DNA from 2 places in the Streptomyces sp. NPDC044106 genome. Region 2 is predicted to be linked to the other one. Evidence: riboswitches for the same ligand, from Rfam matches in the RefSeq annotation. Region 2 holds a riboswitch; the other holds the start of a gene.
The links. Region 2 has a riboswitch for glycine ahead of gcvP (aminomethyl-transferring glycine dehydrogenase). Riboswitches for the same ligand answer to the same signal wherever they lie in the genome.
Positions count from the first base shown of each region.

Region 1: another riboswitch for glycine. It lies ahead of gcvT (glycine cleavage system aminomethyltransferase GcvT); the one in region 2 lies ahead of gcvP (aminomethyl-transferring glycine dehydrogenase).

Region 1 covers NZ_JBWKFZ010000018.1:40,175-51,865, reverse strand. Annotated here, with positions in the region: gene AC07DI_RS29400 (ABC transporter permease) at 1-80, opposite strand, end outside; gene AC07DI_RS29395 (ABC transporter substrate-binding protein) at 233-1,987, opposite strand; gene AC07DI_RS29390 (ABC transporter permease) at 2,089-3,093, opposite strand; gene AC07DI_RS29385 (enhanced serine sensitivity protein SseB C-terminal domain-containing protein) at 3,441-4,172, opposite strand; gene AC07DI_RS29380 (enhanced serine sensitivity protein SseB) at 4,455-5,234, opposite strand; gene AC07DI_RS29375 (AAA family ATPase) at 5,283-5,987, opposite strand; glycine riboswitch at 6,137-6,244, shown strand; glycine riboswitch at 6,245-6,360, shown strand; gene gcvT (glycine cleavage system aminomethyltransferase GcvT) at 6,395-7,525, shown strand; gene gcvH (glycine cleavage system protein GcvH) at 7,637-8,017, shown strand; gene glyA (serine hydroxymethyltransferase) at 8,041-9,303, shown strand; gene AC07DI_RS29355 (L-serine ammonia-lyase) at 9,502-10,887, shown strand; gene AC07DI_RS29350 (alpha/beta hydrolase) at 10,905-11,691, opposite strand, start outside.
Region 2 covers NZ_JBWKFZ010000007.1:403,046-414,736, reverse strand. Annotated here, with positions in the region: gene AC07DI_RS15440 (FHA domain-containing protein) at 1-330, shown strand, start outside; gene ftsR (transcriptional regulator FtsR) at 375-1,118, shown strand; gene AC07DI_RS15430 (bifunctional nuclease family protein) at 1,194-1,667, shown strand; gene AC07DI_RS15425 (MerR family transcriptional regulator) at 1,837-2,451, shown strand; gene AC07DI_RS15420 (DNA polymerase IV) at 2,498-3,973, shown strand; gene AC07DI_RS15415 (PRC-barrel domain-containing protein) at 4,029-4,409, opposite strand; glycine riboswitch at 4,554-4,652, shown strand; gene gcvP (aminomethyl-transferring glycine dehydrogenase) at 4,841-7,729, shown strand; gene AC07DI_RS15405 (DUF5999 family protein) at 7,851-8,057, opposite strand; gene AC07DI_RS15400 (hypothetical protein) at 8,363-8,947, opposite strand; gene AC07DI_RS15395 (glutamate-cysteine ligase family protein) at 9,431-10,951, shown strand; gene AC07DI_RS15390 (substrate-binding domain-containing protein) at 11,191-11,691, opposite strand, start outside.

The sequences.
Region 1 (11,691 bases), on a different contig from region 2:
AAGACGGTGAAGGTCGCGAGCAGTACGACCAGCACCATGATGATTACGGCGATCAGGCGCCGGATGAGATAAGCAAGCACTGTGCGCGGCCCGGCGGTGGCCGGGGCCCCCTTGTGAGGGGTCCCGGCCATCGCCCGGGGCCATCACCTGCCCTTCGGACTGGCGGGATTCGGCGGCGGTGGGACAATCAACTACTGCATCCCTTGCGGGAGTTGCCCGGTGGTGCCGGGTGTTACTTGACGACGCCGAGCGAGGCGTAGTCGTAACGGCCGTTGTAGCCGTCCGACATGTAGGCGTTGGTCAGCCGCGACCCGCGCCAGGTGATGTTCTTCTCGTACAGGAAGGGCATCCAGTCGGCCTGGTCGAGGATCTTCTTGTCGAGCTTCTTGTAGACCTCGCCCGCCTCGGCCGGGTCGGTCTTCGCGATCGCCTCGTCGAAGAGCGCGTCGATGCCCTTGTCCTTGATCTGCGACTCGTTGTAGTTGCCGGTCGGCATCAGGAAGCGGCTGTCGAACAGCGGCTGCGCGTAGCCCTGGCCGGACGGGAAGTCCGGGCCCCAGCCGCTCATCGTCATGCCGTAGCCGCGCTTCTTCACGACGGACGGCGAGCCGGTGATGCTGGAGGTGTCGGCGCCGTCGAGGGAGTCGACCTGGACCTTGATGCCGACCTTCTGGAGCGACTGCTGCAGCGATTCGGCGGCGTCGACCTCACCCGGGTTGTTGCTGCGGGCGGTGAGCTTGGTGGAGAAGCCGCCGGGCTTGTCGCACTGCTTCAGCTCGTCCTTGGCCTTGGCGACATCCGGCTTGCCCTTGCGCGCAAGCACGCCGTACGGGTCGTACTTGCTGTAGCCCGGGATCGCCACGGGGAAGGTGCTGTTGGCGATGTCGCCGGCCGCGACCTTGCCGCCGCGGGTCTGCTGGAGGCTCGCGAAGTCGGTCGCGTAGAACACGGCCTTGCGGCAGTGCACGTTGTCGAACGGCTTCGCGTTGTGGATGAGCGCGACGTAGCGCACGAAGGACGTGTGCATGTTGTCGACGTTGCCGCGGTGGTCCGTGACGGCGCTGACGCGGCCGGACTGGGTCATGCCCGTGCCGTTGATGTCGACGTCGAAGTCACCTTCCATCAACTTCTTGTCGTTCTCCTCCTGGTTGGCGGAGAACGTCACGTCGATCTTGTCGGGCAGCGCCGCGCGGATCGGGTCCGAGGACTTCTTCCACTTGTCGTTGCGGACCAGCACGATCTTCTTGCCGGCCTTGTACTCCTGGAACTTGTACGGGCCCGCGGAGAACGGCCGCTGGGTGTACTTGGCCTTGGTGTCCTTGGCCTCCTTCACCGGCGAGCCGGTGGGCATGGCCAGGAACTGCTCGAAGTCACCGTTGGGCTTGGGCAGTTTGAAGATGATGGTCTGGTCGTCGGGGGTCTCGATCGCGTCGAGGCCGCCCTTGTCCTTGTAGGGACCCTTGTACTTCTTCTTCGGGTCGAGCGTCTGGCGGATGTAGCCGGGACCACCGGTGATGGTGTCCGTCGCCCAGGCGCGCTCGATGCCGTACTTGATGTCCTTGGAGGTCAGCTTGGAGCCGTCCTCCCAGGTGAGACCGGAACGCAGCTTGTACGTGTAGGTCTTGCCGTCGTCCGAGATCTTCGCCGTGGAGGTGGCGAGGTCGGGGACCAGCTTCGTGCCCGCCTTGCCCGGCTTGGTGTCGTACGTCACCAGCTGCCGGGTGTAGAAGCGCATGAAGTCCCACGTCATGCCGTAGTAGGCGCGCTGCGGGTCGGCGGAGTCGAGGTCCTGCTTGCCGACCATCTTCAGCGTGCCTCCCTTCTTCTTCGAAGGGTTGGCGATCTTGTTCAGTGCCGCGTTGTAGCCGGCACCCTTGGAGTCGCTGTCGCCACCGTCACCGCCGCCGCACGCCGTGGTGGTCACCAGCGCCGCGACGACGAGGGCCGCACCGCTGGTGAGCCGTCGTTTCGTGGAACCTGTGGGCATTTTCTCGTAACCTCCGAGATCGCGGTCCCTGGCCTTGTGCTGCCGGAGAACCATGGTTATAGCCACCTGACATGCGGCAGGGGCAAGCCAGTTGGGACCTTCTAGCGCGTCCCCTTCGGGTCGAGCGCATCGCGCAGCCCGTCGCCGAAGAGGTTGAAGGCCAGGACGGTGATGAAGATCGTGACGCCCGGGAAGACCATGAACATCGGGTCGTGCTCGTACGTCTTGAGCGCGTCGCGCAGCATGCCGCCCCAGGAGGCCGTCGGCGGCTTGACGCCGGCGCCGAGGAAGCTGAGGGCCGCCTCCGTGAGGATGTTGGTCGGGATCATCAGCGTCGCGTAGACGGTGATGGGGGCGACCAGGTTGGGCAGCAGTTCACGGAACAGGATGTGGCGCTTGCCGCCGCCGAGGCTGCGGGCCGCCTCCACGTACTCGCGCTCACGGAGCGAAAGCGTCTGCCCCCTGACGATCCGTCCGACGTACGGCCAGCCGAAGAAGCCGATGACCATCACGAGGATCGCGACGCGCACGCTGGTGCCTTCGAGGCCGAGCAGGTCGTCGGGGAGCACGGAGACCAGCGAGATGATGAAGAGCAGCTGCGGGAACGAGAGCAGCACGTCCATCACGCGGCTGATCAGCGCGTCGATCCAGCCGCCGAAGTAGCCGGCGATGATCCCGAAGAGGGTGCCGAGCGCCACGGCCACGATGGCCGCGAGGAAGGCGACAAGGAGCGAGATCCGCGCGCCGAAGACGATCCGGCTGAAGACGTCGCGGCCCTTGTTGGGCTCGACCCCGAAGAGGAAGTCGCCGCTCACGCCGCCAAGGGAGCCGGTGGGCAGGCCGGTCAGCTCGTCGAGCTTCTCCTGGTGGAAGTCGTTGGGCGGGTGGCCGAAGAGGCTCACGAGCAGCGGCGCGAAGACGGCGACCAGCACCAGCACCAGCACCGTGATGCCGCCGGCGAGGGCGACCTTGTCCCGCTTCAGGCGGTTCCAGGCGATCTGCTTGAGGGACCGGCCCTCGACCTTCTTCACCCCTGCATCAACTGCGGGAGCGACGTCCTCGGTCGGGTCCGCGTCCGCAGGTGTGTCATGCAATGGTGCCGTCATCGTGGCAGGGACCCCTCTCAACCGGTGGTGACCGGCCCGCACTTGCCGCTGTAGCGACGTGATCAGTCCGTCGTACACAGGGGGCGAAGGCCCCTTGGAGCGGGAGTCTTCATCCACGTCGCGATCTGTTACCAGACTTGACGGGGAAAGGATGCGCAACCGTGATGCTGATCGAGGTGTTCCGTTATCCGGACGCCAGTGAACGAGGGTCGAACACGGGGCAGTTGGGGTGCAATGCGCCACTGGAGCCCATAGGGCCCCACCCGCATCACAACGGACATCACATCCGTCGGTGCTGCTCAGTGCCGCTCAGCGCTGCCCCGGCTGCCCCGGCTGCTTCGTGCTGCTCAGTACTGCGCCGGGTAGCCGTAACCGCCGGCCGGCGCCGGAGCGGGCTGGGCCTCGCGGTCGTAGAACGGGCGGGCGTTGGCCCGCAGCCACATCGCGACCGGGTCGTCCTCGTCGGACATCGCGACCGTCGAGACGGGCAGGCCCTCGGGGACGGCGGGGATCGACTGCTGCATCATCGTGCGGACCGTGTCGACGGACGGCGGTGACGTGTCGTACACGTCGAGGCCGATGGCCAGATATGGCGCCCCGAGCGCGGGCTGCACCCAGGCGCGGCGCAGCGAGCGCACGACGGGGGTACGGTGCGCGTTCTGCGTGAGGAGGGCGTAGAACTGCGGGATCTCGATGCCCGGTTCGGTGAGCCGCAGCGGCCCCGCGGGCAGCAGGTCCAGGCCGGAGGCGATGCGGCGCAGATCGAGCCAGGGCACACCGACGCCGCCGCCCGGCGCGTGCGGGTTGAGCCAGAGGCCGTAGTGGTCGGGGTAGAGGGTGCGGGCGGCGTCGATGCCGCGCACCACTTCATAGCTGCGGTTCCAGCCACTGGCGGAGAGCTCCTGGGCGGAGGTCACACAGGGGGCGTAGCCGAGGCCCTCGACCTCCATGTTCCCGTACTGGGCGTCGGGGGACCCGGCCTGGCCGTGCCAGAGCAGCATCCACACGCGGTCGGCGGCGAGGGCGCGCAGCAGTGCCTCGTACGCGTCGTAGCGCCCCGGGGTCACCTGGCGCAGCAGCTGCTCGACCTGTCCCCGGGCGCTCGAACCAGCTCGTGCAGGGGAGACCCCATCGCCCGCGGCCGTGCCCGACGCACTCACCCGTAACCGCCCCTTCGCTTCGCACCCGAACTACCCGAGAATCCCGTCGCCGGGCACGGATGTGCCCCGACCCGGTCATGGAACCAGCTTAAGCGGCGATCCTGACACGGACTTGACGTACGACCCCTGAAGGGCCATGCGTACCGCGCCCCGTGTCCGGGGGCCGCCGGGGTGATGGCACAGGCGCTCAAGGACAGGCGCTCAGGCCGGGCGCTGGTAGAACGGCCGCACCCGGGCGCGCAGCCAGTCGCCCACCGGGTCCTGCGCCACGTCGAGCAGGACGAGGTTGACCGGCCACGGGACCGGGACCCGGCCGAGCGCGCGGCCGAGGGCCTCCATGGGCAGGTCGCGGGCGTTCCCCTCCCAGCTGGACAGCTCGACGCCGACGAAGAGCGTCGGCTCGTCCGTCTCGACGCTCGCCAGGCAGCGGCGCGCGGTGAGCACGACCCCGGCGGCCTCGAACTCCTGGCCCGCGGCGGCCAGGAAGTCCACCGGATCGTGCTGCCAGTCCGGCTCGAACAGGCGCACCCGGCCTCCGGTGGCGGGCCCGTCGAGCTCGGTGCGGCCGGCCCTGGCGAGCTCGGCGACGGCGGCGGGCGGGAGCGGGACGCCGACGGTGCCGTCAGGGTTCAGCGCGACGCCCAGCTGCGGGGGGAGGCCGCGGGCGAACTCGACGGCGGGCGCGACGGTGCGGCCCATCCGGTCGGCGGCGTCGCCGAGCGCCTGGCGGAACTGCTGCTCGGAGCTGAAGACGGGGACGTACGCCTGGCCCTCGATCTCCAGGGTCGGCAGGTCCAGGGTGCCGCTGTCGGGGCCGCCGCCGTTCGGCAGCGGGATCCATATGTGGCTGCGGCCGAGGACCTCGACGATGCGGGCGCCCGCCGACGCGTCGGCGCCGAGGGAGGCCGCGAGGACCTCCTCCAGTTCGTTGCCCGGCCATCCGCCGTGCGGATGGGCGTGTGCCTGCGCCGGAAAGTCCATCTGTCCGTCCAACCCCTGCTCGCGACCGCTCTGCCTGCGGCTCGAACCCTAGCGCCGGGCGCCCCCGCGGTCGAAGGCGATCCCCCGCAGCACCCGCGCCGCGTCCCGGTCGAGGAGCACCGCCGAGCCGCAGCCGCGCGGCAGGTCGCCGCGCTCGGCGGCGCCGACGAGGCGCCCGAAGGTCCTGCGGTGGCGCGCGAAGGCGTACCGGGAGACGCCGCGGCCGCGTTCGCGCTGGCCCCGCAGCGCCGTGTCCACGGGCACGTCGAGCAGGACGAGGTGCAGGGCGGCGCCGCGCCGGACGGCCTCGCGGGCGAGCCAGCGGCGCACCCACGCCTGGGTGCCGCAGTCGTGCACGACGACGCTCGCCCCGGAGCGCAGGGTGCGGCGAAGGCCCGCGTAGTGCACGAGGCGGACCAGGGGGCGGTAGAGGGCGTACGGCAGCAGGCGCGGCAGGCGGCCGGCCCAGCGGTCCCGGGTGTCCTGGGAGTCGATGCGGGGGCCGGTGACGGCCTGGCGCATCAGTGTCGACTTTCCGCTGCCGGGCAGCCCGGAGACGACGACCAGGTCGCCCTCGTCGAAGGTGAGGCGGTGCGGGCCGTGTCCCGCCCGGCGGCGCAGGTCGCGGACGACGGCGACGGGGAGCGGGCCGCAGCCCTCCGTGGCCGGGGCGGTGGCCTGCGCGGGCAGCGCCACTCCGGTGGTCGTGGCATACACACTGGTCCTGCTGCGCACCGTGATCGGCCTCCCCATAGCGGTCACGTACTGCTTTCTCCGGCAAGTGTAAAGAGAAGGTAATGCGGCACAAGGTCATTCGGGGCGGCGTGATCCGTGCCCGGTCACGGGTCCCCCCGGACAGAGTCGCGTGCAATGATGTGCGCGCCAACTCCATACCGGCCGTTTGAATCCGCGCGGGAGAGTCTCCGGAGCCAGCATGCGCTGGGTGTCCGGGGCGCCGAAGGAGCAAGTCCCTCCCTTGAATCTCTCAGGCCCCGTACCGCGCGGGCGAGGCACATCTGAAAAGCGGGCCGCCTTCGGCGGTCCCACCCAAGGTGCAAGCCGGGACATCTCGTAGGTCGAGACGCTCTCGGCGAACCTCTCAGGTTCCGATGACAGATGGGGAGGATCGACCTCGCCCGTCCTGCCCTGGGAGTTCCTTCATGAGCACTGCCCGCCTGACCGCCCTCGACGCCGTACATCGGTCGCTGGGCGCGACGATGACCGATTTCGCGGGCTGGGACATGCCGCTGCGGTACGGCAGCGAGCGCGACGAGCACAACGCCGTGCGCACCAAGGCCGGTCTCTTCGATCTCTCGCACATGGGCGAGATCACGGTCACCGGACCCGAGGCCGTCGACTTCCTGAACTTCTCGCTGGTCGGCAACATCGGCTCCATCGGTGTCGGCCGCGCCCGCTACACGATGATCGTCGCCGAGGACGGCGGCATCCTGGACGACCTGATCGTCTACCGCCTCGGCGAACCCGAGGCCCCCGAGTACATGGTGGTCGCCAACGCCTCCAACGCGCAGACCGTCCTTGACGAGCTGAGCGCCCGCGTCGAGGCGTTCGACGCCGAGGTCCGCGACGACCGCGAGGCGTACGCGCTGCTCGCCGTCCAGGGCCCGGAGTCCCCCGGCATCCTGAAGTCCCTCACCGACGCTGACCTCGACGGCCTGAAGTACTACGCCGGTCTGCCGGGCACCGTCGCGGGCGTCCCCGCCCTCATCGCCCGCACCGGTTACACCGGCGAGGACGGCTTCGAGCTCTTCGTCTCCCCCGCCGACGCGGAGAAGCTGTGGGGCGCGTTGATGGAGGCCGGTACGCCGGTCGGCATGGTCCCGGCCGGCCTCTCCTGCCGCGACACGCTGCGCCTTGAGGCGGGCATGCCGCTGTACGGGCACGAGCTGACCGCCGGTCTCACGCCGTTCGACGCGGGCCTCGGCCGGGTCGTGAAGTTCGAGAAGACGTCGCGGTCGGAGGATTTCGTGGGCCGCGCCGCTCTCGCCGCCGCGGCCGAGCGCGCCGAGACCGCCCCGCCGCGCAAGCTGGTCGGCCTGATCGCCGAGGGCCGCCGCGTCCCGCGCGCCGGCTTCCCGGTGGTCGCGGACGGCAAGGTCATCGGCGAGGTCACCTCCGGCGCCCCGTCCCCGACGCTCGGCAAGCCGATCGCGATGGCGTACGTCGACGCGGAGCACGCGGCCCCGGGCACGCCGGGCGTCGGCGTGGACATCCGCGGCAGCCACGAGCCGTACGAGGTCGTGGCCCTGCCGTTCTACAAGCGCCAGAAGTGACGCTCGTAGCGACGCGCCCCGCGTGGGCACGGCGTCCGGCGCCACAGAAGTGACCCCACGCACACCGTCCCCGTTCCGCAGCACCCACCCGCGTACAGGAGAATTCAGGACATGAGCAACCCCCAGCAGCTGCGTTACAGCAAGGAGCACGAGTGGCTGTCGGCCACCGACGCCGACGGCGTGGCGACGGTCGGCATCACCGAGCACGCGGCCAACGCGCTCGGTGACGTCGTCTTCGTGCAGCTTCCGGAGGTCGGCGACACGGTCACCGCGGGCGAGACCTGCGGCGAGCTGGAGTCGACCAAGTCGGTCAGCGACCTCTACTCCCCCGTGAACGGCGAGATCGTCGCCGCGAACCAGGACGTCGTCGACGACCCCTCGCTGGTCAACTCCGCCCCGTTCGAGGGCGGTTGGCTGTTCAAGGTGCGCATCACGGGTGAGCAGGACGAGCTGCTCTCCGCCGATGAGTACACCGCCTTCGCCGCCGGCTGACCCATACCGATAGGGATCGTGTGATGTCGCTTCTCAACACCCCTCTCCACGAGCTGGACCCGGACGTCGCCGCCGCCGTCGACGCCGAGCTCCACCGCCAGCAGTCCACCCTGGAAATGATCGCCTCGGAGAACTTCGCTCCGGTCGCCGTCATGGAGGCCCAGGGGACGGTCCTCACCAACAAGTACGCCGAGGGCTACCCCGGCCGCCGCTACTACGGCGGCTGCGAGCACGTCGACGTCGCGGAGCAGATCGCGATCGACCGCATCAAGGATCTGTTCGGCGCCGAGTACGCCAACGTCCAGCCGCACTCGGGCGCCTCCGCCAACCAGGCCGCCCTCTTCGCGATCGCCAAGCCCGGCGACACGATCCTCGGCCTCGACCTGGCGCACGGCGGCCACCTCACCCACGGCATGCGCCTGAACTTCTCCGGCAAGCAGTTCAACGTGGTGCCCTACCACGTGGACGAGGCCGGCCTGGTCGACATGGCCGAGGTCGAGCGCCTGGCCAAGGAGAACAGCCCGAAGGTGATCATCGCGGGCTGGTCGGCCTACCCGCGTCAGCTGGACTTCGCCGAGTTCCGCCGCATCGCCGACGAGGTCGGCGCGTACCTGTGGGTCGACATGGCGCACTTCGCCGGTCTCGTCGCCGCCGGGCTGCACCCCAACCCGGTGCCGTACGCGGACGTGGTCACCTCCACCACGCACAAGACGCTCGGCGGCCCGCGCGGCGGCGTCATCCTGGCCCGCAGCAAGGAGTTCGCGAAGAAGCTGAACTCGGCGGTCTTCCCCGGCTTCCAGGGCGGCCCCCTGGAGCACGTGATCGCGGCCAAGGCCGTCTCCTTCAAGGTCGCGGCCTCCGAGGAGTTCAAGGAGCGCCAGCAGCGCACCCTGGACGGCGCCCGCATCCTGGCCGAGCGCCTGGTGCAGGACGACGCGAAGGCCGTCGGCGTCGACGTCCTGTCCGGCGGCACCGACGTGCACCTGGTCCTGGTGGACCTGCGCAACTCCGATCTTGACGGCCAGCAGGCCGAGGACCGCCTCCACGAGGTCGGCATCACGGTCAACCGCAACGCCGTCCCGAACGACCCGCGCCCCCCGATGGTCACCTCGGGCCTGCGGATCGGCACCCCGGCGCTCGCCACGCGCGGCTTCCAGGAAGACGACTTCCGCGAGGTCGCCGACATCATCGCCGAGGCCCTCAAGCCGGGCTTCGACGCGGAGGGCCTGAAGGCCCGCGTGACCGCTCTGGCCGAGAAGCACCCCTTGTACCCCGGCCTGAAATAGTTCCGTACCCTCCGTTTGTACGCTTTCGTTCGTATGCCGTTGTTCATACGTACGAAACATCGGGGCACCCCGCACACTGGAGAGTGAGCGGGGTGCCCCGCACCACGTAGCCCGCGTGTTCGTAGTTCCCGCACCGCCTTGTACTTCTGCACCACCCAGGCAGACAACGGCGTCTACCAACCACCCTTGGAGTTTCCCGTGGCCATCTCGGTCTTCGACCTGTTCTCGATCGGCATCGGCCCGTCCAGCTCCCACACGGTCGGTCCGATGCGCGCCGCCCGCATGTTCGCGGGCCGCCTCAAGAACGAGGGCCTGATGGCCCACACCACCGCGATACGCGCCGAGCTGTACGGATCGCTCGGCGCGACCGGCCACGGCCACGGCACCCCGAAGGCCGTCCTGCTCGGCCTGGAGGGCGAGTCGCCCCGCACGGTGGACGTGGAGAGCGCCGACGGCCGCGTCGAGGAGATCAAGAGCAGCGGCCGCATCAACCTCCTCGGCACGCACGAGATCGACTTCGACTTCGACGAGGACCTGGTCCTGCACCGCCGCAAGGCCCTGCCGTACCACGCCAACGGCATGACGATCTTCGCGTACGACCGGGACGGCGGCCTCGTCCTGGAGAAGACGTACTACTCCGTGGGCGGCGGCTTCGTGATCGACGAGACCGTGCTGAAGCAGGAGGGCGAGGCGGGCGACAACCCGATCGTGCCGGACGCCACCGTCCTCAAGCACCCCTTCCGCACCGGTGACGAGCTGCTCCGCCTCACCGAGGAGACCGGTCTGTCCATCTCCGCGCTGATGCTGGAGAACGAGAAGGCCTGGCGCACGGAGGACGAGATCCGCGAGGGTCTGCTCGACATCTGGCGCGTCATGCAGGCCTGCGTCTCCCGCGGCATGTCCCGCGAGGGCATCCTGCCCGGCGGCCTCAAGGTCCGCCGCCGCGCCGCCAACTCCGCACGCCAGCTGCGTGCCGAGGGCGACCCGCAGGCCCGCGCCATGGAGTGGATCACGCTCTACGCGATGGCGGTGAACGAGGAGAACGCCGCGGGCGGCCGCGTGGTCACCGCCCCCACCAACGGCGCGGCGGGCATCATCCCCGCCGTCCTGCACTACTACATGAACTTCGTGCCCGGCGCCGACGAGGACGGCGTGGTCCGCTTCCTCCTCGCGGCCGGCGCGATCGGCATGCTCTTCAAGGAGAACGCCTCGATCTCCGGCGCCGAGGTCGGCTGCCAGGGCGAGGTCGGCTCCGCCTGCTCGATGGCGGCGGGCGCGCTCGCCGAGGTGATGGGCGGCTCCCCCTCCAAGGTCGAGAACGCCGCCGAGATCGGCATGGAGCACAACCTGGGCCTGACCTGCGACCCGGTCGGCGGCCTCGTCCAGATCCCGTGCATCGAGCGCAACGGCATGGCGGCGGTCAAGGCCGTCACCGCCGCGAAGATGGCGATGCGCGGCGACGGCTCCCACAAGGTCTCCCTCGACAAGGTCATCAAGACCATGAAGGAGACGGGCGCCGACATGAGCGTCAAGTACAAGGAGACGGCGCGGGGCGGGCTCGCGGTGAACATCATCGAGTGCTGAGGACAGGCCCTGGTGGTCTAGCACTCCTTGCCCGGGCGGACCCGCTTCAGGTCGATGAGGTAGTCGTCGACGGCGGTCGTGACGCACGTGTCGCCGCGGCCGTAGGCGGTGTGGCCGACGCCGTCGTACGTCAGGAGCATGCCGCCGGGGAACTGCTCGGCCAGGCTCTCCGCCTCCTCGTACGGGGTGGCGGGGTCGCCGGTGGTCCCGACCACCAGGACCGGGGGCACGCCCTTGGCACTGACGGGGTGCGGGCCCCGGCCGCCGGCTTTCGCGGGCCAGTTCCTGCAGGTCAGTTCGTCGACGACGCTTGACGTGCCGTAGACGCCCGCGGCCTTCTCTGCGGGGCCGAGGGCCTTCCAGTACGGGGCGGCCGTGCGCGGGTGCGGCACGTCCAGGCAGCTGACGGCGATGATCGCGTCGTCGTCGTTCTCGGTGGCGGCGCGGGCGCGTCGGCCTCGGCGGGACTCCGTGTCCTGCTCCCCGGACTCCGCCATGCGGGAAAGCTCCGTCGCGTCGCCGTCGTACGCCGCGCCCAGCGCCGTCGACAGCTCCTCCCAGTCGTCCTCGGGGCTGTACATCGCGCCGGTGACGACGTCGAGGAGCGTGCGGGCGTCGACGTCGTACAAGTCCTCGTCGGTGACCGGCAGCGGCTCGCGCGCCGCCCGCTCGTACAAGTCGTCGATCAGCGCCGATATCTCCTCCGGGGACGAGCCGGGGCAGCTGTCGCCCGCGATGTCGGCGCAGAACTCGGCGTAGTCGTCGACCGCCGCGCTGAACCCCGTGCCCTGGCTCAGCGCGCGT
Region 2 (11,691 bases):
GCGGCCGTGGACGCGCTGCCGCTCGGTTCCGCGCTGCTCGTCGTGCGCCGCGGTCCGAACTCGGGCAGTCGTTTCCTGCTCGACGGCGAGCTGACCACGGCGGGGCGTCACCCGCAGAGCGACATCTTCCTCGACGACGTGACGGTGTCGCGTCGCCACGTGGAGTTCCGTCGTGTCCAGGACGGTTCCTTCACCGTCGCGGACGTGGGCAGCCTCAACGGCACATACGTCAACCGTGAGCGCATCGACTCCGTCGCGCTCTCGAACGGTGACGAGGTGCAGATCGGCAAGTACCGGCTGGTCTTCTACGCGAGCCAGCGGGGCATCTGAACCACCCCCAGACGCCGTCCGGGGGGCATCCCCAGGGAAGGTCCATGCTTCAAACACCGAGGGGCGGTGCCGACTTCGGCACCGCCGCCGCGGACCGTCGGCTGATGAGCATCGGTACCGTGCTGAACGTCCTGCGCGACGAATTTCCCGAGGTCACGATCTCCAAGATCCGTTTTCTGGAGACCGAGGGGCTCATCGAGCCCCAGCGGACGCCGTCCGGTTACCGGAAGTTCAGTGCTCAGGACGTCGAGCGGCTCGGGCACGTGCTGCGGATGCAGCGGGACCACTACCTGCCGCTCAAGGTCATCCGGGAGCATCTCGACGCGCTGGAGCGCGGTGAGCGGCCTCCGATGCCGTCGCTGGGGCGCCAGCGGGACGGCGGGGACGCGCAGGGCCTGGACGAGGCCGAGGGGCCGACGGTGGCCCGCGTGGGCCGTGCCGAGCTGCTGGCCGCCGCCGGGATCGATGAAGTGCAGCTCAGCGAGTGGGAGGCGTACGGTCTCGTCGCACAGCTGCCGGACGGCGGGTACGACGCGGAGGCCGTCACGGTCGCCTCGCTCGTCCTCGAACTCGGCCGGTTCGGTATCGAGCCACGGCACCTGCGGGCCATGAAGGCCGCCGCCGAGCGCGAGGCCGGGCTCGTGGACCAGGTCGTCGCACCGCTGCGGCGGCACCGTAATCCGCAGACCAGGGCCCATGCGGAGGCCCGTACGAAAGAGCTGGCGGGACTCACGGGCAGGCTCCATTCGGCGCTCGTGCAGACGGCGCTCGGGGTCAGACTGCCCTGACCCGGACCACGCCCGGCCGGTACTCGGCGGGTGCCCGACTACCCAAACCTGCCGACCACGTCCTAGGGTTGCTGTGTGAACGAGCTCGACGTCGTAGGTGTCCGGGTCGAAATGCCCTCCAACCAACCGATCGTGCTCCTGCGTGAAGTGGGAGGCGACCGGTACCTTCCCATCTGGATCGGACCAGGTGAGGCGACCGCCATCGCCTTCGCACAGCAGGGCATGGCACCCGCACGGCCGCTGACCCACGACCTGTTCAAGGACGTGCTGGAAGCGGTGGGACAGGAGCTCTCCGAAGTGCGCATCACCGACCTGCGGGACGGTGTCTTCTATGCGGAGCTGGTCTTCGCCAGCGGGGTCGAGGTGAGCGCCCGGCCGTCCGACGCCATAGCGCTGGCGCTGCGCACCGGGACGCCGATCTTCGGCAGCGACGGGGTCCTCGACGACGCCGGTATCGCGATCCCGGACGAGCAGGAGGACGAGGTGGAGAAGTTCCGCGAGTTCCTCGACCAGATCTCGCCCGAGGACTTCGGCACCAACAGCCAGTGAGCCGTCTCGGGCGGCCCGCGTCGGGCCATTCGGCTAGCCTTTCCCCGCGGTGAGGCACGCGAAACCACTCTCAGGGTGATTATCACTCGGCGTGCCGAGTGTGGCGATCGTTGACGAGCCCCTGGCGACTGCCTACCGTCGAGAAGGCAGGTCAAGGAGGGAGGTCGGCGTGGGAAGCAGCGGCGACGGTACGGCGGTGGGCGGGCCGTACCCGCTCCACGGCGGGGCGACCGGTCACTCTCCGAATCGACCGATGGCGGTCCAGGGGAGCGGGGACGCGACGTCCGGGCACGAGCAGATCGGCTACCGCGGTCCCACCGCGTGCGCGGCCGCGGGCATCACTTACCGACAGCTCGACTACTGGGCGCGTACCGGCCTGGTCGAGCCCAGCGTGCGGGCCGCGGGCGGCTCCGGTACGCAACGCCTCTACAGCTTCCGCGACGTGGTCGTCCTGAAGATCGTGAAGCGGTTCCTCGACACCGGCGTCTCCCTCCAGAACATCCGCACCACGGTCCAGCACCTGAGGGAGCGCGGGTTCACGGACCTGGAACGGATGACGCTGATGAGCGACGGCGCGACGGTCTACGAGTGCACGTCGCCCAGCGAGGTCCACGACCTGCTCCAGGGCGGCCAGGGGGTCTTCGGGATCGCCGTGGGCGTCGTATGGCGTGATGTCGAGGCCGCGCTGTCCCAGCTGCACGGAGAGCGCATCGACACCGGCGAGACGCTCGTCGGGCACAACCCGGCCGACGAGCTGGCCAGGCGCCGCAACAAGGCCGTGTAGGCAGCCTCGGGCAGCGTTGTCAGTGGCATAGGGCAGCATCAGAGGTGTGAGAAGCGCGCCGACGATCCTGCATCTGGACATGGATGCCTTCTACGCGTCCGCGGAGCAGGCCGCGAAACCCAGCCTGCGCGGAAAGGCCGTGGTGGTGGGCGGTCTGGGGCCGCGGGGTGTGGTCGCCACCGCTTCCTACGAAGCGCGTCGTTTCGGCGTGCACTCGGCGATGCCCATGGGGCAGGCACGACGGCTCGCGCCGAACGCCGCGTATCTCGTGCCGCGCTTCGGGCTGTACCGCGAGGTCAGTGAGCAGGTGATGGGCCTGCTGCGGGAGCTGTCGCCGCTCGTGGAGCCGCTCAGCCTGGACGAGGCCTTCGTGGACCTGGAGGCGGGCGGTGTCGCCGACGACGAGGAGTCGGCCAGGGCCGTGGGGGAGCGGCTGCGGGCGGACATCAGGGCGGTGACCGGGCTGACCGGGTCCGTGGGGCTCGCCGTCTCCAAGATGCTGGCCAAGATCGCCTCCGAGGAGGCCAAGCCTGACGGGCTCAGGCTGATAGCGCCGGGCACGGAGCGGGCGCTGCTCGGACCGATGTCGGTGCGTACGCTGCCGGGGGTGGGGCCGGCCACGGGGGACCACCTGCGGCGGGCCGGAATCACCACGGTGGAGGAGATCGCGGAGGCGGGCGAGGACGAGCTCGTGCGGCTGCTCGGCAGGGCGCACGGGGGATCGCTGTACGCGATGGCGCTCGCGCACGACGAGCGGCCCGTGGTGGCCGAGCGGGACACGAAGTCGGTCAGTGTGGAAGACACGTACGACGTGGACATCCACGACCGGGTGCGGGTCCGCGCGGAGGTCGCGCGGCTCGCCGAGCGCTGTGTGCAGCGGTTGCGGGCGGCGGGCCACTCGGGGCGGACCATCGTGCTGAAGGTGCGGCGGTTCGACTTCTCGACGCTGACGCGCTCCGAGACGCTGCGCGGGCCCACGGACGACCCCGGGGTGGTGCGGGAGGCCGCGGCGCGGCTCCTTGAGTCCGTGGACACCACGGGTGGCGTGCGGCTCCTCGGCGTGGGCGTCTCCGGCCTCACGGACTACACGCAGGAGGACCTCTTCGCGCAGTCCCAGGCGGAGGCCGCCGCGACGGAGACGGTCGAGGGCGGAGCCGGTGAAGGCGGTGCGCCCGGGGACGAGGCCGATGTGCCCCGGGAGCCGGGTGTACAGGCGGTGGAGGATGCCGAGGAGCCCGTGGTGCCGGTCGAGCGGCGGTGGCCGGCCGGTCACGACGTGCGGCACGCCGCGTACGGGCACGGGTGGGTGCAGGGGAGCGGGCTTGGGCGGGTGACGGTGCGCTTCGAGACGCCGTACTCGGCGCCAGGACGGGTGCGGACGTTCCGGACCGACGACCCGGACCTCGTTCCTGCCGAGCCGTTGCCGCTGGTGGCCGCCGGCCCGGATGGGGAGGCGGCCACTGGAGCGGTGGTAGAGGCGGTGTCCGGTGCGGCTCGTGCGGAGGTGGGGGAGCAAGGCTGAAAGTCGGCGGCGGACGGGGGCGCGTCTGCTGGGGGCTCTCGCTCCCGCAGCGGGGTCAGGGGCCCTCGGTGCCCGCGATGCGGCCGAAGCTCTGGTCGGGAGGGGGTGCGGAGGGCGGTGGCGCCGTGTCCAGGCCGTAGTGGTGGTAGAGCTGGAGCTCCTGCTCGGGCGAGAGGTGGCGGCCCACTCCGAAGTCGGGGGCGTCCCTGATGAGTGCGCGCTCGAACGGGATGCGTACGGTGCCGTCCCCGGTCAGCTCGCTGGGCTCCAGCGGGACGAAGGCGTCGCGGCTGAACAGGCCGGTGCGTATGGCGGCCCACTCCGGGGCGCCGGTGGCGTCGTCGAGGTAGACCTCGTCGATCGTGCCGATCTTGGTCCCGTTCCGGTCGAACGCCTTGCGGCCGATCAGGTTGCGCGGATCGATGTCGGTCTGCACGGGCCCTCCAACGGGTCGCGGCCTGACGAAATCGGGCGTAACTCATCCTTAGTCGTTCGTAGTCACTACGAAAGAGCACTTCGGGGCAGGCGGCCACTCGAGGGAACGGCCGTGGTCCCCGCTGGTAGGCTGGCGTACGGCTGTTGACCCCGTGCGGGAGAGCTCTCCGGAACACGCTCCCGGAGGCGCCGAAGGAGCAAATCCTCCCCGGAATCTCTCAGGCACCCGTACCGCACGGACGAGGTCACTCTGGAAAGCAGGGCGGGCGTCGGGCGGGCACGTTCGGAACCCTTCCTCACCGACGGTGAAAGCAGGTCTGTCGACAGGCAGGCCTGTGAAGCTCTCAGGTTGAGATGACAGAGGGGGAGGCCGTCCGGGTACCCGCGCCGTGGTACCCCTCGCAGGTCGTGCAGACCAGGAGGCCTCCCGCAATGACTGCCACCAATCGCATCCCGCTCTCCGAGCTCGAACAGGGAATTCCGTTCGAGCAGCGGCACATCGGGCCCGATGCGGAAGAGCGGGCCAAGATGCTCGCCCAGGTCGGATACGGCTCGCTCGACGAGCTGACGGCCGCCGCGGTGCCGGATGTGATCAAGAACGCCGAGGCGCTGAACCTGCCGGGTGCCCGCTCCGAGGCCGAAGTCCTTGCCGAACTGCGCTCCCTCGCGGACCGCAACCAGGTCCTCGATTCCATGATCGGCCTCGGCTACTACGGAACCTTCACCCCGCCGGTCATCCTGCGGAACGTCATGGAGAATCCTTCCTGGTACACCGCCTACACGCCGTACCAGCCGGAGATCTCGCAGGGCCGTCTCGAGGCGCTGCTCAACTTCCAGACCATGGTCGCCGAGCTGACCGGCCTGCCCACCTCCGGGGCCTCGCTCCTGGACGAGGGCACCGCCGCCGCCGAGGCCATGGCCCTGTCGCGACGCATGGGCAAGGTCAAGAACGGCGCCTTCGTCGTCGACGCCGACGCGCTGCCCCAGACCATCGCGGTCATCCGGACCCGCGCCGAGCCCACCGGTGTCGAGGTCGTCGTCGCCGATCTGAGCGACGGCATTCCGGCCGAGGTCGCCGAGCGCGGTGTCGTCGGCGTCCTCATCCAGTACCCGGGCGCCTCCGGAGCCGTACGCGACATCAAGCCGCTCATCGATCAGGCGCACGAGATCGGCGCCGTCGTCACCGTCGCCGCCGACCTGCTCGCCCTGACGCTGCTCACCTCGCCCGGCGAGCTGGGCGCCGACATCGCCGTCGGCACGACGCAGCGCTTCGGCGTCCCGATGGGCTTCGGCGGCCCGCACGCCGGATACATGGCGGTGCGCGAGAAGTTCGCGCGCAGCCTGCCCGGCCGACTCGTCGGCGTCTCCCTCGACGCCGACGGCAACAAGGCCTACCGGCTTGCGCTGCAGACCCGCGAGCAGCACATCCGCCGTGAGAAGGCCACCAGCAACATCTGTACCGCTCAGGTGCTGCTGGCGGTCATGGCCGGAATGTACGCCGTCTACCACGGGCCCGACGGCCTGAAGTCCATCGCGCGGCGCACCCACCGCTACGCCACGCTGCTCGCGGCGGGGCTCACGGCCGGCGGCTTCGAGGTCGTCCACGGCGCGTACTTCGACACGCTGACCGTACGCGTCGAGGGCAGGGCCGAGGCGCTGGTGCACGCCGCCCGGGAGGGTGGCGTGAACATCCGCCAGGTCGACGCCGACCACGTCTCCCTCGCCTGCGACGAGACGACCACCCGGGCGCAGCTGGCCGCCGTCTGGCGCGCGTTCGGCGTCGACGCCGATGTCGAGTCGCTCGACGCCACCGTCGCGGACACGCTGCCCGAGGGCCTGCTGCGCCAGGACACCTACCTCGCCCACCCGGTCTTCCACCAGCACCGCTCCGAGACGGCGATGCTGCGCTACCTGCGCAAGCTCGCCGACCGCGACTACGCCCTCGACCGCGGCATGATCCCGCTGGGCTCCTGCACCATGAAGCTCAACGCGACCACCGAGATGGAGCCGGTCACCTGGCCCGAGTTCGGGCAGTTGCACCCCTTCGCCCCGGCCCAGCAGGCGCAGGGCTACCTCACGCTCATCCGTGAGCTGGAGGAGCAGCTCGCCGAGGTCACCGGCTACGACAAGGTCTCCCTCCAGCCCAACGCCGGTTCGCAGGGCGAGCTGGCCGGTCTGCTCGCCGTCCGCGGCTACCACCGGGCCAACGGCGACGAGCAGCGCACCGTCTGCCTCATCCCGTCGTCCGCGCACGGCACGAACGCCGCGAGCGCCGTCATGGCCGGCATGAAGGTCGTCGTGGTCAAGACCGCCGACGACGGCGAGATCGACGTCGATGACCTGCGCGCCAAGATCGAGAAGCACCGCGACGAGCTGGCCGTGCTGATGATCACGTACCCCTCGACGCACGGCGTCTTCGAGGAGCACGTGGCCGACATCTGCGCGTCGGTGCACGAGGCCGGTGGCCAGGTGTACGTCGACGGGGCCAACCTCAACGCCCTGGTGGGCCTGGCCAAGCCGGGCCACTTCGGCGGCGACGTCTCGCACCTGAACCTGCACAAGACGTTCTGCATCCCGCACGGCGGCGGTGGCCCCGGCGTCGGTCCTGTCGGGGTCCGCTCGCACCTCGCGCCGTACCTGCCCAACCACCCGCTGCAGCCCGCTGCCGGTCCCGACACCGGTGTCGGCCCGATCTCCGCGGCGCCCTGGGGCTCGGCGGGTATCCTGCCGATCTCCTGGTCGTACGTGCGCCTGATGGGCGGCGATGGCCTCAAGCGGGCCACCCAGGTCGCGGTGCTCTCCGCCAACTACATCGCCAAGCGGCTCGAGCCGCACTACCCGGTGCTCTACACCGGCCCCGGCGACCTTGTCGCGCACGAGTGCATCATCGATCTGCGGCCGCTCTCCAAGGAGACCGGTGTCAGCGTCGACGACATCGCCAAGCGGCTCATCGACTACGGCTTCCACGCGCCGACCATGTCGTTCCCGGTCGCGGGGACCCTGATGATCGAGCCGACGGAGAGCGAGGACCTGGGCGAGATCGACCGGTTCTGCGAGGCGATGATCGCCATACGCAGGGAGATCGAGAAGGTCGGCTCCGGCGAGTGGGCCGCCGACGACAACCCGCTGCGGAACGCCCCGCACACCGCCGCCGCGCTGAGCGGTGAGTGGGAGCACGGGTACAGCCGCGAGGAGGCCGTCTTCCCGGCCGGTGTCGCCGCGTCGGACAAGTACTGGCCGCCGGTGCGCCGCATCGACCAGGCGTACGGCGACCGGAACCTGGTCTGCTCCTGCCCGCCGCTGGATGCGTACGAGGACTGATGCCGGCGCCCGCGCGGAGCGGGCATGCGGCGGGGCCGGTTCGGAGAGTGTTCTCCGGGCCGGCCCCTCGTCGTTCGGTGGTGCGGTGCGGTGCGTTCGTGCGGGTGTGCCAGCGGTGCGCTCAGGCGGCTGTCATGACCCGATCGGTGCCCAGCGGTCGGTGCGGGGCGATGATCTGGCCGTCCGGCAGCAGCTCACCGGTGTCCTCGAAGAGCAGGACGCCGTTGCACAGCAGGCTCCAGCCCTGTTCCGGGTGGCTCGCCATGAGGAGCGCGGCTTCCCGGTCGGCGGAGTCTGCTGTCGGACACGCTGGTTGGTGCTGGCACATGGAAGGGTTCTTTCGCTGCGATGAGATGGCTGTGACGTCGGTCCTGTGGCTCGATGCGGTGTTCATAACCGCCCCCCGTTGTAGTCGGTCCGGTCCCAGTGTTGCCCTCCGCGCGTCAATCCGCAGGGATTTTGCCGCAGCGGCTCCTACTGCTTAATGACGTATCACCCGCCCGGACGGTTCAGCCCAACTTCCGTGTCTCTTCGGGTGGTTCGGGGTGGCCTGACTGGGCTAGTCCACTCGGGCGGGCAGCGCTGTGCCCCGCGGCCGGGGGCGGCGGGGCACAGGAAGCGGGTGGGGCGGCGTCAGGCGGGTGAGCTCAGCAGCGGTGCGGGCGTCAGGCGGTGGTTGAGCATCGGCAGCAGTTCGGCGACGCGGTGCGGGCGGTGGGCCGCGATGCCGGGCGGGGCGGGCGCCAGCGGTACGAGCAGGTCGGTGGCGGCCAGCGGGCCCTCGGCGCCGTCGTCCGTGCAGTCGCGGTGCAGCCAGAGCGTGAGCATGTAGAGCTCGGGCACGGAGAGCAGCCGGGGCTGCCAGGGCGTCGGCATCGCCTCGGCATGCCGCAGCGCGCATTCCGTGGAGGCGATGTACGGGCCCTCGAAGAAGTGGGAGAACGCCCACCCGTCCGGAGTGAGCATCGTGTCGGCCGCGGCGACGGCGCGTTCGCCGCAGCGGATGAGGAAGCGCCAGCCGGCGAGGCGGGTGGGCGAGGTGCCCTCCGGGGTGATGCGGTCCAACACATGGACCGGCAGCGGGAGTTCGGGGCTTGCCGGGCCCTGCGCGGTACGCAGGGACGGCGTGCGGGCTTCACGTACGGCTGTGGGGGAACCGAGTGCCGCGAGAACGCTGCGCAGGGCGGGCGCGGGGGCCGGGGGGACATGCAGCGGCATGGTGGGTCGCCTCTCTCATTCGACAGGCACGGTGGAACGGGGGCAGGTGCGTGACGGCGCTGTCAGCTCTGGGTCAGAGGGGCGGGGGCTGGGAACCGCGAGCGCCAACTCTCTGCCTAGATTGCGGAGTTTATACGAGGTGTGTTCGAGCAGTGTTTCCTCTAGATGTACCGGATATTGCCGGCAAGGCGTTAATGCGCCGTCCTTGTGGGACGTTTATCCCGATTTCACACCGGCCCCGCCGTCATGACCTCGGATTTCTCGCGATACGCGGTCGGCCGATTTTTGCCGGTACTTTTGACCAGGCACTCTGGAACGGAATCTGCGCCGTGCCGCATGCCTGGTGAATGTGCCGGACAGCGGCTGCGTCGAGGGTACCGGCCGACGGCCCCGCGTGGGGCGTTATCGATCACATTGCCGGGGCATCATCCCCCGTACACAGCGGCCGGACCCATGGCTGCCCGTTCGAGGAGGGACGCTTCGATGGGGGAGAAGGTCGTGGCGGGCACGTTCGACCTGGCCGATCGGCACCACTACCGAGGCAAGCTCCGAAAGTGTCTCGCGGGGCTGGAGCGATTGCTGGCGGAGGAGCGGTTCGACCGGCCCAGGAATCTGATGGGCATGGAGATCGAGCTGAATCTCGTCGGGCCCGACGGGCTGCCGAGAATGTTGAATGCGCAGGTTCTCGAGCGCATCGCGAGCCGGGATTTCCAGACGGAACTCGGAATGTTCAATCTGGAAGTGAACATCGCCCCGCACCGGCTCGGCGGACGCGTACTCGACCGGCTCGCCGAAGAGCTCCGCACCGGCCTCAACTACGCCCACAGGAAAGCGAACGAGCTCGCCGCCGGAATTGTCATGATCGGCATCCTGCCGACGCTGAACCGCGCCGATCTCGTCTCCGCGAACCTCTCCGACGTCGATCGCTACGCCCTCCTGAACGATCAGATCGTGGCGGCGCGCGGCGAGCACTTCGCCCTGGACATCCAGGGCGTCGAGCGGCTGACCTGCACCTCGGCGTCGATCGCGCCCGAATCGGCGTGCACCTCCGTGCAGTTGCACCTCCAGGTCACCCCGGGCCGGTTCGCCGACGTGTGGAACGCGGCGCAGGCCATCGCGGCGGCGCAGGTCGCGGTGGGTGCCAACGCGCCGTTCCTGTTCGGCCGTGAGCTGTGGCGCGAGTCGCGGCCGCCGCTGTTCCTGCAGTCCACCGACACGCGGCCGCCCGAACTGCAGGTCCAGGGCGTGCGGCCGCGTACCTGGTTCGGGGAGCGGTGGATCACCGGGCCGCTGGAACTCTTCGAGGAGAACCTCCGGTACTTCCCGGCGCTGCTGCCGCTGATGGAGGAGGAGGACCCGCTGGGCGTCCTGGACGCGGGCGGTGTGCCGCGGCTCGGCGAACTCGTCCTGCACAACGGCACCGTGTACCGCTGGAACCGCCCGGTGTACGGCATCGCCGACGGCGTCCCGCACCTTCGGGTGGAGAACCGCGTACTGCCCGCGGGCCCCACCATCACCGACGTCATCGCCAACGCCGCCTTCTACTACGGCCTGGTGCGGGCGCTCGCCGAGGAGCCCAGGCCGGTGTGGTCACGGCTGCCCTTCGAGGCCGCCGCCCGCAATTTCGACGCGGCGTGCCGCCACGGCATCGACGCCACGCTGCAGTGGCCGCGGCGGGGCAGGCTCGGCGGTACCACCGAGGTGCCGGCCGTCCGGCTCGTACGCGACGAACTGCTGCCGCTGGCGGCCTCGGGTCTCGACGCGTGGGGCGTGGAGGCCGCCGACCGGGACCTGTACCTCGGGGTGATCGAGGAGCGGTGCCGGCTGCGGATCAACGGATCGTCGTGGCAGGCGATGACGTACCACCGCGCCCTGGAGAGCGGCATGGCCAGAAAGGAGGCGCTCGCGGCGACCACCAAGCGGTACTGCGAGCTGATGCATGCCGGGGAGCCGGTGCACACGTGGCCCGTGGGGCTGCGGGAGCCTGCGGTGCCGCTCGGCTGAGATCTCCGGCCGGAGGTCTTCGCTCAGAGCCTGTCTTTGAACCCCCGTCTGCGCCCCGGCGCCCGGCACGCGCCCTCGGCGCACGGAGCCCCAGGACGGGTGGCTCCGCCACATGACCTGGGACTCCGCACTCCGATCGCACGCTTCCCCAAGCTCTCGGCTCCGCTCGAGCAGGGGAGGCCCCAATCCGCCGCTGCGCCCGCGCTTCGCGCGGACGACGGGGGTTCAAAGACAGGCTCTCAGCCCCGGTTGCCGCCCGCCTCCGTGATCGCCTTGAGGATGACCGCGTGGATCTGCGCCGGGTCGTCGACCTGGTGGCCGGAGCCGCCGGTCGCCTCGGCGATCTGCTGGACCTCGCCCTTGTCCGCGTCGGGGCCGACGGCGATGGCGATGACCGGCACCGGCTCCTTGGGGTCGGTGAGTTCCTCGAGACGGGAGATGAGGGCTCCGCGCGAGATGCTGTCCGGGTCCTGGTTGACGCCGTCGGTCAGGATCACGAGGGCGTTGAACTTGCCGCTCTCGTACGTCGACCGCGCGTGCCTGTAGGCGGCGAGTGTCGTGTCGTACAGACCGGTGGCACCGCCCGGCACGGGCTGCAGGCCACGGAAGGCCTTCGACAGCCTGTCGCGGTGGGTGGCGCCGCCCCTGCGCTCGCCGAGGCGCTCGGCCGGTTCCAGTTCGCGGTAGTCGCGGGCGCCGTCCAGCCGCGTGGCGAACTCCCACAGGCCGATCTCGTCCCT